Kineococcus sp. NBC_00420: one gene and its partner. The protein of the gene in region 1 interacts with the protein of each later gene in a pairwise test. Links are inferred from orthologs where the notes say so. Each region holds a gene or a part of one and is shown on either strand. Other genes may lie near its edges.

What was found. The genes of interacting proteins can lie anywhere in the genome.
Region 2: the proteins of tsaE (region 1) and rlmB interact in binary tests that used the Escherichia coli proteins (3 or more experiments, as listed by UniProt). The link is inferred for Kineococcus sp. NBC_00420 from one-to-one orthologs.

Annotation. Positions count from the first base shown.
Region 1 is NZ_CP107930.1:3,727,148-3,734,144, reverse strand. What follows is about bases 2,240-4,959. They hold tsaE (tRNA (adenosine(37)-N6)-threonylcarbamoyltransferase complex ATPase subunit type 1 TsaE), read right to left. Parts: upstream 3,981-4,959; coding sequence 3,498-3,980; downstream 2,240-3,497. Other genes in these bases: OG218_RS18430 (alpha/beta fold hydrolase), read right to left, coding at 3,997-4,959; OG218_RS18440 (alpha/beta hydrolase), read right to left, coding at 2,737-3,501; OG218_RS18445 (hypothetical protein), read left to right, coding at 2,240-2,807. Also shown: OG218_RS18460 (MFS transporter), read right to left, coding at 1-689; tRNA (adenosine(37)-N6)-threonylcarbamoyltransferase complex dimerization subunit type 1 TsaB, read right to left, coding at 753-1,418; OG218_RS18450 (hypothetical protein), read left to right, coding at 1,495-1,947; more of OG218_RS18445, read left to right, coding at 1,944-2,239; more of OG218_RS18430, read right to left, coding at 4,960-5,022; alr (alanine racemase), read right to left, coding at 5,019-6,188; OG218_RS18420 (NAD(P)H-hydrate epimerase), read right to left, coding at 6,213-6,997. UniProt on the Escherichia coli protein: Required for the formation of a threonylcarbamoyl group on adenosine at position 37 (t(6)A37) in tRNAs that read codons beginning with adenine.
Region 2 is NZ_CP107930.1:1,728,243-1,735,519, forward strand. What follows is about bases 2,557-5,556. They hold rlmB (23S rRNA (guanosine(2251)-2'-O)-methyltransferase RlmB), read right to left. Parts: upstream 4,540-5,556; coding sequence 3,574-4,539; downstream 2,557-3,573. Other genes in these bases: OG218_RS08400 (NAD-dependent epimerase/dehydratase family protein), read left to right, coding at 2,557-2,831; OG218_RS08405 (MarR family winged helix-turn-helix transcriptional regulator), read right to left, coding at 2,878-3,378; cysS (cysteine--tRNA ligase), read right to left, coding at 4,539-5,556. Outside these bases: OG218_RS08390 (ABC transporter ATP-binding protein), read left to right, coding at 1-569; OG218_RS08395 (DUF4032 domain-containing protein), read left to right, coding at 666-1,925; more of OG218_RS08400, read left to right, coding at 1,944-2,556; more of cysS, read right to left, coding at 5,557-5,954; OG218_RS08420 (S-(hydroxymethyl)mycothiol dehydrogenase), read left to right, coding at 6,012-7,106; OG218_RS08425 (MBL fold metallo-hydrolase), read left to right, coding at 7,103-7,277. UniProt on the Escherichia coli protein: Specifically methylates the ribose of guanosine 2251 in 23S rRNA.

The DNA of each region.
Region 1 (6,997 bases):
GCCATCGCCTCGCGCAGGGCCGTCTTCTGCGGCGCGGACAGGAACGTCGCCTTCTCCGGGGAGTCCACCAGGAGGAAGATCGCGGCCACGCCGGCGATCACGGCCAGCGCGCCCTCCACGGCGAACATCAGCTGCCACCCGGTGACGCCGCCGGCCGAGGCGTTCCCCACGTCGATGAGGACTCCCGAGAGCGGGGAACCGATGATCTGCGAGAACGGCTGGGCCAGGTAGAAGATGGCGAACAACCGCACGCGGTCGCGGTTGGGGAACCACTCCGAGAGGTACATGATGATGCCGGGGAACAACCCGGCCTCGGTCACCCCGAGCAGGAAACGCAGGGCGATGAACGACTTCTCGCCCTGCACGAAGGCGAAGGACGCCGACACCAGGCCCCAGGTGATGGCGATGCGGGCCAGCCACAGCTTGGCGCCGAACCGCTGCAGGGCGAGGTTGCTGGGGATCTCGAAGATCGCGTAGCCGATGAAGAACACCCCGGCCCCGAACGCGTACGCCGCGGTGGAGATGCCGCGGTCCAGCTCGAGGCCCTTCGTCGCGAACCCCACGTTGGTGCGGTCCAGGAACGCGACGACGTAGAGGATCACGATCATCGGCATCAGCCGTCTGGTCGCCCGGCTGACGGCCGAGGCGAGCACGGTTCCGGACGGTGCGGCCGGCGTCGTCGCTGGCATGGAGACCTCCTCGTCGAGACTTCCCGCTGTATCGATCGACAGGCTACGCCGAGTCGTGCTCCGTCACGCCGTGACGCGCTTGCGCGCTCCCGGCTCGGTCGCGTCGGGGCGCCGCAGGTACAGCGGTTCCGGGGGCAGCAGTTCCCACGTCGCCCGGCCGGCGAGGGTGTCGACGACCAGGTGGGCCAGCGCAGCACCGTCGGCGTCGAAGGGGGCCCGGGCGGGTCCGAGGACGTCGGGGTAGAGCCGCGTGCCGGCGCCCACGACGGGGACGTCGGGGGTCAGCGACGCCGGGGCGACGACGTCGGGACCGGCGGTCCGCCGCACCCCCTCGGTCGTGGCGAGGTAGCGCGCGGTGTGGACCTCGCGGCGGCGGGCGTCGGTGGCGACGAGGAACTCCCCGGTCAATCCCTCGGCGACGGCCTGCGCGGCCAGCACGTCGAGCGAGCAGACCCCGTGGATCCGGGCCCCCCAGGCCAGGGCCAGCGTGCGCGCCGTCGCCAGCCCCACCCGCAGCCCGGTGTAGGGGCCGGGACCGACCCCCACCGCGACGTCGGTGACGTCGGTCCGCTCCCGGCCGGCCTCCTCGAGGACGGCGGCGATCGTGGGGACGAGCACCTCGTTGTGGTGGCGCGCGTCCCCCGCGCGGGCGGCGGCCAGGACCCGGTCGCCGTCGTGGACGGCGACCGCCACGCCGGCGGTGGCCGTGTCGATCGCGAGCAGGAGCACGCGAGCAGGGTAGCCGGGTCACTACAGTGGCCGCTCGGTCGGCAACTCGGTCGGGAACGCAGCAGCAGGGGGTTTCGTGGTCGAGGGTCCGCCGCGGTTGTCCGTCCCGCGTTCGGCGTGGCGGGTGCTCGTCCTCGTCGTCGGCCTCGCCGTCCTGCTCGGCGCGCAGCTGCGCGACACCAACGACTGGTTCCCGCTCGGTTCGCTGTCGCAGTACGCGACCCCCCGGGCGAGCGACGGCACCGTCGTCTCCACCTACCTCGAGGGCATCACCGCCGACGGCGAGGTCGTGCGGGTCGCGCTCAGCCCCGGGTCGGTCGGGCTCTCCCGTTCCGAACTGGAGAGCCAGCAGCTGCGCGTCATCGACCACCCGGAACTCCTGGGCGACCTCGCGCGCTCCCGCGCGGCCCTGCACCCCTCGGCCCCGCTGCTGGACGGGCTGCGGCTCGTCCGCTCCTCCCAGCGGCTGCGCGACGCGACCGCCTCCGGCGCGCCGGAGCTGACGGTCCTGGCGCAGTGGTCGCGGTGACGGTCCTCGACTGGCTGGTCCCGGCCGTCCCGGCCGCCCGGGTCGCGTGGTTGCGCCGGATCCTGGCGGGGTTCGTCCTCCTCGACGCGACGCTGCTCACGAACCACGTCCTGCAGCACGTCCACGTCGCCGCGTTCTGGCACCCGGGGATCGTCGGGCGCACCCTGCACCTGCCGCCGCCGACGTCGCTGACCGCCACGACCGCCCTCGTCCTCATGGCCGCGGGTTTCGCCCTGAGCCTCACCCGTCGGCTGGGGCACATCGGATGGGTCTGCACCGCCGTCGGTTACCTGCCCTGGGTGTTCTGGAGCATGGGGTTCGGCTACGTCGCCCACGACCACATGGCGATCGTCGTGGCGGTGTTCGCGCTGCTGAGCGTGGGGCGCGCCGACGCCGACGACCTGCGCCCCAGCCGGAGCGCCGGGTGGGCGGTGCGGTGCGTGCAGATCGCCACGGTGATGACCTACACCGGTTCCGCGGTGAGCAAGTGGGTCCGCAGCGGGACCCCCGCGGCGTGGGCCGACGGCGCCGTCACGGTGTGGGCACTGACCCGCCGTGGGAACGCGGTGTCGCGCCTGCTGCTGGAGGTCCCGCAGTTCCTCGTCGCCGTGCAGTGGGTGGTGCTCTGCTGCGAGTTCCTTGCCCCGGTCGCCCTCTTCCTGCGGCGCCGACTGCTCTGGGCGGCCCTGGGGGCCGTGGTGGTGTTCCACCTCTCGACCTACCTGACCCTCGGCATCCACTTCCTGCCGACGGTCGTCTGCTGGGCCGCGTTCCTCCCCCTGGAACGCCTCAGCCGCCGACGCGGCGAGCGAACCGCACCGATTCCGCGAACACCGACGGCGAGTCCACGTCCGACGTGAGTTCGTGGAAGCTGTTGGCGTAGACCACCTCGGTGACGTCGCGGGAGGAGATCCCGGCCAGGACGGTCCGGGACGACGACGCGGGCACCACGTGGTCGACCCGGGACCGCAGCAGCAGCACCGGCTGGCGCACCCGGGCCAGGTCGCGGCGCACGTCGCGCCAGCCCGCGGCCTGCGACACCAACGCCCGCAACGGGGTGCTGTCGTAGGCGAGGACGCGCACCGAGGGGTCCGCGAGGTCCCCCGCGATCGCGGGCCAGGTCGGCAGGACCCGCCCCAGCGTCTGGACGGCGAGCGCCCGCAGCGGGTCGAGCCCGACGGCCGGGTTGGCCAGGACGACGGCGTGGACGCGGTCGGGGTGCAGTTGCGCCAACCGCAGCACGAGGCCGCCGCCCATCGAGATCCCGGCGACCACGACGGACTCGTTCTCCAGCCGGGCCAGGGCCGCCGCGGTTCCACCGAGCCAGTCGGCCCAGGTGCTCGCGTCGCAGTCGTGCGCGGTGGTGCCGTGGCCGGGCAGCAGCGGCACCTCGACGTCGAACCCGGCCGCGTGGAACTCCTCCGCCCAGCCGGCGACGGTCAGCGGCGTCGCCGTGAACCCGTGCACGACGAGGACCCCGACGCGGGGGCGTGCGGCGTGGCGGCGGGAGAACCCCCGGACGCGCTCGTCGTCGGTGGTCTCGCTGAGGTTCACGTGAGGTCCACCCCGACCCAGCGGGCACCGACGGCCCGGACGCGGACCCGGCGCGGTTCGACGGGTTCCTCGCCCTCGACGCCGGGGACCCCTCCGTGCGGGCGGAGCAGGTCGATCTCGAGTCGGTCGCCGGTGAGCCCCTCGACGAGCCCGCGGCCCCACTCGACCACCGTGACGGCGTCCTGCGCGTCGGTGTCGAGATCGAGGTCGTCGACCTCGGCGAGCGAGCCGAGCCGGTAGGCGTCGACGTGGACGAGTTCCGGCCCGCCCACGAGGGAGGGGTGCACGCGGGCGATGACGAACGTCGGCGAGGTCACCGGACCGCGGACGCCGAGGGCGTCGGCGAGACCGCGGGTGAACGTCGTCTTCCCCGCGCCCAGGTCCCCGGAGAGCAGGACGAGGTCACCGGCCCGCAGGGCGCCGCCCACCCGGGCACCGAAGGCGACGGTGTCCTCCGGGGCGGCCAGGACGAGTTCCACGTCGCTCACCGCCGGCTCACCGTCGCCTCCGGCGGGTGCGGGGTGCGGGCACCGGGACGACGACCTCGTCGGCGGGCAGGCCCCGCCGGGTCCCGACGCGCTCCAGCAACCGTTCCAACCGGGCGGTGACCACGCTCGGGTGCTCGAGCATCAGCAGGTGCCCGGCCCCGCGGACCAGGACGTGCTCGGCGCCGGGGACGGCCTCGGCGATCTCCCGGCCGTGGGCCGCGGGGGTCATCAGGTCGCGTTCGGCGGCGAGCACCAGGACGGGACGACCGGCGAGGTTGGCGAGCGCCTCGCGTTCGTCGAGGGTGCCGAAGGCGGGCAGCAGGTCCGCGATGACGTCGACGGGGGTCCCGGCCATCATCCGGGCCGCGAGCCGCAGGAGTTCCGGGGTGACCGGTCCGGCGAAGTTCCAGTGCCGCACGAGACGTTGCTCGAGGTCCCCGCCGACGCGGCGGCTCCGTTCGAGCACGTCGGTCCGGCCCGCGGCGCGTTCCAGGGCCAGTTCGGCCCAGCGGACGAGGTGGTGGCCGAGCATCGGCAGTCCGTGGTCGACGGCGGCCATCCCGCCGGCGCTGGTGGCGACGAGGGCGACCCCCTCGAGGCGGTCCAGCAGGTCGGGGCGGCGGACGGTCAGCTCCATGACCGTCATCCCGCCGAGGGAGTGCCCGACGAGCACGACGGGCCCGTCCGGGGCGACCGCGTCGATGACCTGTCCGAGGTCGTCGGCGAGGCGGGCGATGGTGACCGGGCCGGCCGGGCCGCGGGCGGAGCGGCCGTGCCCGCGCAGTTCCGGCAGCACGAGGCGGTACCGCCCGCGCAGCGCCAGGCGCTGGAAGTGCCAGCTGTCCGCGGTCAGCGCGTAGCCGTGCTGGAACACGACGGTGGGCGCGTCCGGGCGGTCCGCGGGGTCGACCTCGACGTGCAGCCGGACCCCGTCGTCGGTCTCGACCTCGACGGGTTCGCCGGTCAGCGACTGGAGTTCCTCGCCGCGCACCGTGGGGCGGTGCCGGCGGGCGGGACGCAGCGCCGCCCTCACGCGGGCACCCCGGCGAGCCGGCCGGTGTAGCGGCGCGGGACGCGGGAGCCGATGCGGGTGACGATCTCCCAGGAGATCGTCCCGGCCGCCTGGGCCCAGTCGTCGGCGGTGGCCTCCCCGTCCAGGCCGGGACCGAAGACGATCGCGGGGTCACCGGGGGCGGCGACGTCGTCGCCGAGGTCGACGACGACCTGGTCCATGCAGACCCGGCCCGCGATCCGCCGCCGGGCGCCGGCCACGAGGACCTCCCCCGACCCGGCACCGTTCCAGGAGGCGTGCCGCGGGACGCCGTCGCCGTAGCCGAGCGGGACCAGCCCGAGGGTGGTGTCGGCCCCGGCGGTGTAGGTCAGGCCGTAGGAGACACCGGCCCCGCGGGGGACGCGGCGGACGTGGGCGAGGCGGGCGGCCAGCGTCATGGCGGGGACCAGCCCCAGCTCGGCCCCGGTGGCTCGTTCGGGAGCGGGCGAGAGCCCGTAGACGGCGAGTCCGACGCGGACGAGGTCGTAGCGCGACTCCGGGACGAACATCGCGGCGGCGGAGTTCGCGTGGTGGCGCAGGCCCGGGTCGACCCCGTGGTCGCGGGCGGTCTGCAGCGCCGCCTCGAAGGCCTCGAGCTGGGCGGGGACGGAGGGGTCACCGGGGACGTCGGCGCTGGCGAAGTGCGCCCAGGTCCCGCGGACCTGGACGGTCCCGTCCGCGACGTGCTTGGCCACGGCGTCCAGCAGCGCGGGCCACTCGGCCGGGGAGGCTCCCCCGCGCGACATCCCGGTGTCGACCTCGAGGTGCACCCGGGTCGTCGTCCCGGTCGTGCGGGCCGCCTCAACGACCATCTCCAGCGCCCACACCGCGGCCACCGAGAGGTCCACCCGGGCCCGCACGGCCGGGACGAGGTCCGTTCCGGGAGTGAGGATCCAGGCGAGGAGGTCGGCGTCGACGCCCGCCTCGCGCAGGGCCGTGGCCTCGTGCACGTGGGCCACCCCCAGCCACGTCGCCCCGCCCGCGAGCGCCGCCCGGGCGACGGGGACGAGCCCGTGGCCGTAGGCGTCGGCCTTCACGACGGCCATCACCTCGACGCGACCGACCTGCTCACGCACGACGGCGACGTTGTGCGCGATCGCGTCGAGGTCGACGACGGCCTCCGCGGGCACCCCGGGTCGTGGTTGCACGACTCGACGGTACCCGCCCACGGTTCACCAGCCAGGCAGGGAGGTGAGCGCCGCGGGGACGGCGTCGGCGACGTCGAGGGCGGCGAGCGGACCACCGGCCGAGGCGAGGGCGGCGGCCCGGCCGTGCAGCACCGCGACGTCCGCGGCGACCTGCGCGGGGTCCTCGTCGGGGCGACCCGCGAGGGCTGCGCCGAGGATCCCGGCGAGGACGTCACCGGCCCCGGCGGTGGCGAGCCAGGTCGGCGCGGACGCGGCGGTGAACACGCCGTGCGCGCCGACGACGGTGGTGACCGAGCCCTTGAGCAGGACCGTGGCCCCGGTGCGCTCGTGGACGCGGCGGGCGTGGGTCAGCGGGTCGGCCTCGACGTCGCGCCGCTCGGCCCCGAGCAGGCGGGCCAGTTCCCCGGCGTGGGGGGTGAGGACGTGCTGCGGGCCGAGGGTGTCGGGCAGGCCGCCGAGGGCGCCGGCGTCGACGACGGCGGGTTCGCCCGAGGCCAGCGCGTCGCGGATGCGGTCCTGCTGCTCCGGGTCGTCCGGGGAGACCCCGGGCCCCAGCACCCAGGCCTGGACCCGGCCCGGACCCGCGACGACCTCGGGACGCCGTTGCCGGACGAGTTCGGTGGGGTGGCGCGGACCGAGGTAGCGCACCATCCCGGCCCCGGCCCGGACGGCGGCCTCGACGGCGAGGACCGCGGCGCCGGTGTAGTCCGGCCCGCCCGCGACGACGCCGACGACGCCGCGGGAGTACTTGTCGTCGCCGGGGGCGGCGCGGCGCCAGCGGGCGGCGACGTCCTGCGGCTCGACCCGCC
Region 2 (7,277 bases), 2.0 Mb from region 1 along the record:
TGCGCGTGCAGACCCGCACCCAGATCGCGTCGCTGCAGCGTCGCCTCGCCGTCACCACCGTCTACGTGACCCACGACCAGGTCGAGGCCATGACGATGGGCGACCGCGTCGCGGTCCTCAAGGACGGTCTGCTCCAGCAGGTCGACACCCCGCGTCGCATGTACGACCACCCGAACAACGTCTTCGTCGCCGGGTTCATCGGCTCCCCCGCCATGAACCTGCTCACCCTCGACGTCGCCGACGGTGGCGTGAAGTTCGGTGACACCATCCACCCGGTCGAGCGTCACCTGCTCACCAACGCCGGCGACAAGATGACGCTCGGCGTGCGTCCCGAGGACCTGGAGATCGGGACCTCGGGTCTGCCCGTGCAGGTCGAGGTCGTCGAGGAGCTCGGCGCCGACGCCTACATCTACGGTTCGCTGGCCCAGGCGGGCACCGAGGCGCACCAGGTCATCGCGCGCGTCGACGGTCGCCGTCCCCCGGAGAAGGGCTCGACGGTGTACTTCACCCCCAAGCAGGGGCACGTGCACCTGTTCGACCACCAGTCCGGTCTGCGCATCGAGAACTGACGTCCGACGTCCACACGGGGGCCGTCACTCCTGCGGGAGTGACGGCCCTCCGTCGTGGGTGGCGCGGAACGGTCCCGATGTTGAGAGGATGAGCACGTGAGCACCCCGACGGCGGCGTCCCTGCAGATCACGGCCGCCCGCCCGTACCCCGGACTCCTCGACCTCCCCTGGGAGATCCCGCTGGAGGAGTGGCCCGAGGAGCACCTCGCGGCCCTTCCCCGAGGCATCTCCCGCCACATCGTCCGCTTCGTGCGGATCGGGGGCCGCGTCATCGCGGTGAAGGAGACCAACGCCGACATCGCGCACCGCGAGTACCGGATGCTGCGCATGCTCAACCGGCTCGACGTCCCCTCCGTGGCCCCGGTGGCCGTCATCACCGGCCGCGTCGACGCCGACGGCGAGCCGCTGAACGCGGTGCTCGTCACCCGCCACCTGCAGTACTCGCTGCCCTACCGCGCCCTCTACAGCCAGACCCTGCGGCCCGACACCGCCAAGCGCGCCGTCGACGCCCTCGCGGTGCTCCTGGTGAAGCTGCACCTGCTGGGCTTCTACTGGGGCGACGTCTCGTTGTCGAACACCCTCTTCCGCCGCGACGCGGGGGCGTTCGCCGCCTACCTCGTCGACGCCGAGACGGGTGAGCTCTACGACGAGCTCTCCACCGGTCAGCGCGAGTACGACCTCGACCTCGCCCGCACCAACATCGCCGGCGAACTCATGGACGTCGTGGCCTCCGAGGCGCTGGACGCCGACATGGACGAGGTCATCGCGATCGCGGACCGGATCGTGTCGCGTTACCGCGCCCTGTGGGTGGAGCTCACCGAGGCGGAGTCCTTCGAACGGGGTGACCGCTGGCGCGTCGAGGCCCGCATCCGGCGCCTCAACGACCTCGGGTTCGACGTCGGGGAACTGGCGATCACGACCGACATCGACGGGACGTCGGTGCGCATCGAGCCGAAGGTCGTCGACGCCGGTCACCACTCCCGGCGTCTGCTGCGCCTCACCGGTCTGGACGCGGAGGAGAACCAGGCGCGTCGACTGCTCAACGACCTCGACTCCTACGCCGCGGCCACCGCCCGCCAGGGCGAGGACGAGGAGATCGTCGCGCACGACTGGATGGCCGACGTCTTCGAACCCGTGCAGCGGGCCGTCCCCCGCGAGATGCGGGGCAAGCTCGAGGCTGCTGAACTGTTCCACGAGGTGCTGGAACACCGCTGGTACCTCTCCGAACGGGCCGGCCGCGACGTCGGCCTCGAGGAGGCGGTGAACTCCTACGTGGTGGGGGTGCTGCCGCAGAAACCCGACGAACGGGCCGTGCTGGGTGTGGACACCCAGTCGTTCCGGGTCATCGCCGACTGAAGCTCTGGAAGGACCCTCGTGCCTGCTGCCGAGAAACCCCGCGTTGCACTCACCGGCGCGGCCGGCAAACTCGGGCGGGTCGTCTTGCGCGATCTGCTCGACCACGGATACTCCGTCCTCGCCCTGGACCAGGTGCGCCCCGCGAGCCTGCTCGCGGGGGACGACGGGCAGTTCGTCAAGGTCGACCTCGCCGACCACGGCCAGGTCGTGGAGGCGCTGACCGGCCGGATCGAGGAACGCCCCGGCCCCTTCGCCGGGGTCGTGCACCTGGGGGCCATCCCCGCCCCCGGTCTCGCGTCCAACGCCGCGACGTTCCGCAACAACTCCGCCGCGACGTGGAACGTCTTCGACGCGGCGCGCGTCGCGGGCATCGACAACGTCGTGTGGGCCTCGAGCGAGACCGTCCTGGGTCTGCCCTTCGACGCCGCTCCCCCGCCCTACGCCCCCCTCGACGAGGAGTACCGCGTCCGGCCGGAGTCGACGTACTCGTTGGTGAAGGCGCTCGAGGAGGAAATGGCGCACCACTTCTGCCGCTGGAACCCGTCGCTGACGATGACCGGTCTGCGCTTCTCCAACGTCATGCACGTCGAGGACTACGCCCAGTTCCCGTCCTTCGACGCCGACGCGACGCTGCGCAAGTGGAACCTCTGGGGCTACATCGACGCCCGCGACGGCGCCCAGGCCGTGCGCCTGTCGTTGCAGCGCAAGGGTCCCGGCGTCGAGGTGTGCATCGTCGCGAACGCCGACACCGTCATGTCGCGCACGTCGGCGGAGTTGATGGCGGAGGTCTACCCGGGGGTCGAGGTCCGTCACGAGCTCGGTGACCACGAGACGCTGCTCTCGATCGACAAGGCCCGCCGGGTGCTCGGCTACGAACCCGAGCACTCCTGGCGCGACCACGTCTGACCCCGTCCGTGATCTTGCTGGGAGACCCAGCAAGATCACGGTTCGGTCAGGTCTGGCGGGCGAGAGCCGTCGCGGCGAACTTCGCGTCGGGGTCGAGGATGTCGAGCAGCTTTACCATCACCTCGTCGAGCGTGGCGAGGTCGCGCTCGTCGAGCGGGTCGAAGACCAGCTGACGGACCCGCTCGACGTGTCCGGGCGCGGCGGTGACGACCTTCTGGAAGCCGGCGTCGGTGAGGACGGCGACCTGACCGCGGCCGTCGTTGGGGCTCTTCTCGCGGCGGACCCAGCCGTCCTTCTCCAGCCGGCTCACCACGTGGGAGATCCGGGAGGGGCTCGCGTTGGAGCGGGCGCCGAGTTCGCTCATCCGCAGGCTGCGCCCCGGTTCCTCCGACAGCATCGCCAGCGTGAGGTAGGCCGTCTTGGTGAGGTCCGCGTCGCGTTGCAGCTGAGCGTCGAGGGCGGCGGGCAGTAGTTCCATGAGCGCGCTGAGCCGCAGCCACACCCGGCGTTCGTCGGTGGAGAGCCAGCGAGGCGTCTGCTCGGTCATCCGGCCATCGTAGCAGATAGTTTCATCTTCAACTAACTCAGACGATGAGGTCCCGGTCGTTCACGGCGGGATCTGACCCAGTGAACACCCCGGACGGACGAACCGCACGTCGTCCCGACGACCCGGCCGGGCCGACGGCGGTGTCCCGCAGCGCGGCTCCGGGGCGGAGAGTGTCCTCTCCACCCCGGAGGAGGATCAGCGGTGGCGCGCGACCTCGTAGAGGGCGATACCGGCGGCGACACCGGCGTTGAGCGACTCGAAGGCGCCGGCCATCGGGATGCTGACGACCTGGTCGCACTTCTCGCGCACGAGGCGCGACAACCCGGCGCCCTCGGCGCCGACGACGAGGACGATCGGGCCGTCGGCCAGCTTCAGCTGGGGCAGCAGGACGTCACCCTCGGCGTCGAGACCGACGACGAACAGACCGGCCTTCTGGTACTCCTCGATCGCGCGGACGAGGTTCGTCGCCCGCGCGACGGGGGTGCGGGCCGCGGCACCGGCCGACGTCTTCCACGCCGAGGCGGTCATGCCGGCCGCCCGACGTTCGGGGACGACGACACCGTGACCGCCGAACGCGGCGACGGAACGGACGACGGCCCCGAGGTTGCGGGGGTCGGTCACGCCGTCGAGCGCGACGATCAACGCGGGACGTCCCGAGTGCGAGGCCCGGTCCAGCAGGTCCATCGGGTGCTTGTAGTTGTACGGCGGGACCGTGGCCGCCACGCCCTGGTGGACGGCGTTCTCGGTGTGGCGGTCGAGTTCCTGACGCGACGCCTCGAGCAGGGGGATGCCCTTGTTCCCGGCGGTGGAGAGGATCTCCTTGATCCGCTCGTCCGACTCGACCCCGGACGCCACGTAGATGCCGGTGATCGGCAGTTCCGCGCGCAGCGCCTCGACGATGGAGTTGCGGCCCGCGATCCACTCCGTCTCGCCGGAGGGTTTGCGCCGCGTCGGCGGACGACCGCCGGGACGGGCGTTCGTCGTCGCCGCCCGGTGGGCCGCCTTGCCGGCCGCCTTCGCCGCCGGGTGGTAGGGACGCTCGGTCGCCTTCGGCGTCGGCCCCCTCCCCTCGAGGCTTCGGCGGTTCTTGCCCCCGGAGCCCCCGGTCGGACCCTTCTTGCCCTTGCTGACAGCGCCGCGACGCTGAGAGTTCCCTGCCACTAGTGCTCACCCTCCAGAACCCACCGAGCCCCGGTGGGGGTGTCCTCGATCACGATGCCCGCATCCTTCAGGGAATCGCGCACCGCGTCGGCGGTGGCGAAGTCCCGTGCGGCACGGGCGGTTGCCCGGTCGTCGAGCCGTGCGCGCACCAGCACGTCCAGTGCGGTGCGCGCGGTGTCCGTTCCGCCTGCCTGCGAGGCCCACGGTTCCGCGAACGGGTCCAGGCCCAGCACGTCCAGGCCGGCCCGGACCTGTTCGTAGGCGCTCCTCAGCGCCGCGTCGTCACCCGCCGCGAGGGCGGAGTTGCCCGCCCGCGCCGTGTCGTGCAGGACCGCGAGCGCCGCGGGGGTCGCCATGTCGTCGTCCATCGCCGCGGCGAACCCGGCGGAGACGTTCGCGACGGCGGTCCGGCCGAGGCGTTCGGCGGCCCGGCGCACGAAACCCTCCAGCCGCGAGTAGGCGGCCTCGGCCTCCACGAGGGAGTTCTCGGAGTACTCCAGGTGCGTGCGGTAGTGCCCGGCGACGAGGTAGTAGCGCAGCACGACCGCGCGGTGGGTCGCCAGCAGGTGCGGGACGCCGAGGACGTTGCCGAGCGACTTGCTCATCTTCTCGCCGGACATCGTGACGAAGTAGTTGTGCAGCCAGTAGTTCGCGAACCCGTCGCCGGCGGCACGCGACTGGGCCTGCTCGTTCTCGTGGTGCGGGAAGCGCAGGTCGAGGCCGCCGCCGTGGATGTCGAAGCGGGGGCCGAGGTAGCGCCCGGCCATGGCCGAGCACTCCAGGTGCCAGCCGGGCCGGCCCGGGCCCCACGGCGTCGGCCAGGACGCCGTCGCGGGTTCGCCGTCCTTGCGTCCCTTCCAGAGGGCGAAGTCGCGGGCGTCGCGCTTGCCGCGGGGGTCGGCGTCGCCGGCCGGTTCCATGTCGTCGAGCTTCTGGTGGGTGAGCTCGCCGTAGTGCGGCCAGGAGCGCACGTCGAAGTAGACGTCGCCCGAACCGTCGCCCGCGGCGTAGGCGTGACCACGCTCGATCAGGCGCCCGATCAGCTCGACCATCTCGGTGACGTGGCCGGTGGCGCGGGGCTCGACCGTGGCGGGCAGGACGCCGAGGGCGTCGTAGGCGGCGCCGAACTCGCGCTCGAAGCGGTACGCGTGGGCCCACCACTCCGTCCCCGCCTCGGCGGCCTTGGTGAGGATCTTGTCGTCGATGTCGGTGACGTTGCGGACCATCGTCACGGCGTAGCCGCTGCGGGTCAGCCACCGGCGCAGGACGTCGAAGGCGACCTGGGCGCGGACGTGGCCGAGGTGGGGTGACCCCTGCGGCGTCGCGCCGCAGACGTAGATGCCGACCTGCCCGGGGACGAGCGGCGCGAACTCGCGCACCGCGCCGGCGGCGCTGTCGTGCAGGTGGAGGGTCACGGACTCCAGGATACCGGGGCTCGCGCTGTCTCCGAGCCCGTCGTTAGTGTCCTTCCCATGGCTTGGACCGTTCCCGGAGTGATCTCGCGCGCCAAGGGCGCCCCCGTCGAGACCGTCAACATCGTGGTACCCGACCCGATCGCCGGTGAGGTCGTCGTCGACGTCGCGGCGTGCGGGGTCTGCCACACCGACCTGCATTACCGCGAGGGCGGGATCAACGACGACTACCCGTTCCTGCTAGGCCACGAGGCCGCCGGCACCGTCTCCGCGATCGGCGAGGGCGTCACGAACGTCACGATCGGCGACACCGTCGTCCTCAACTGGCGTGCGGTGTGCGGGCAGTGCCGCGCCTGCAAGCGGGGCCGGCCGCAGTACTGCTTCGCCACCCACAACGCGTCGCAGAAGATGACGCTGACCGACGGGACCCCGCTCTCCCCCGCGCTGGGCATCGGCGCCTTCACCCCCAAGACCCTCGTCGCGGCCGGTCAGGCCACCAAGGTCGACGCCGGGATCGATCCCGCCGTCGCGGGGCTGCTGGGCTGCGGGGTCATGGCCGGGATCGGCGCGGCGGTCAACACCGCCCCCGTCCAGCGCGGCGACACCGTCGCCGTCATCGGCTGCGGCGGGGTGGGGTGCGCGGCGATCGCGGGCGCCGTCCTGGCCGGGGCCCGTCGGGTCATCGCCGTCGACCTCGACGACAAGAAGCTCGGGTGGGCGCAGCAGCTCGGCGCGACGCACACCGTGAACTCGCGGGGGCTCTCCGAGGACGAGGTCGTCACGGCCGTGCAGGACCTCACCGACTCCTTCGGCGCGGACGTCGTCATCGACGCCGTGGGCCGCCCGGAGACGTGGCGGCAGGCGTTCTACGCCCGCGACCTCGCCGGCACCGTCGTGCTCGTCGGCGTCCCGACGCCGGAGATGCAGCTCGAGGTGCCGCTGCTGGACGTGTTCGGTCGCGGCGGGGCGCTGAAGTCGTCCTGGTACGGCGACTGCCTGCCCGAGCGGGACTTCCCGCAGCTGCTGGAGCTGCACGCGAACGGCCGGCTGCCGCTGGACGCGTTCGTGTCCGAGCGGATCGGGCTCGGCGACGTCGAGGAGGCCTTCGCGACCATGAAGTCCGGTGACGTGCTCCGCTCGGTCGTGATCCTGTGAGCGCGCGGATCGAGCACCTCGTCACGTCCGGGACGTTCTCCCTCGACGGGCAGACCTTCGACGTGGACAACAACGTGTGGATCCTCGGCGACGACCGCGAGGTCGTCGTCCTGGACGCCCCCCACGACCCGGACGCCATCGCGGCCGCCGTGGGCGAGCGCACGGTCCTCG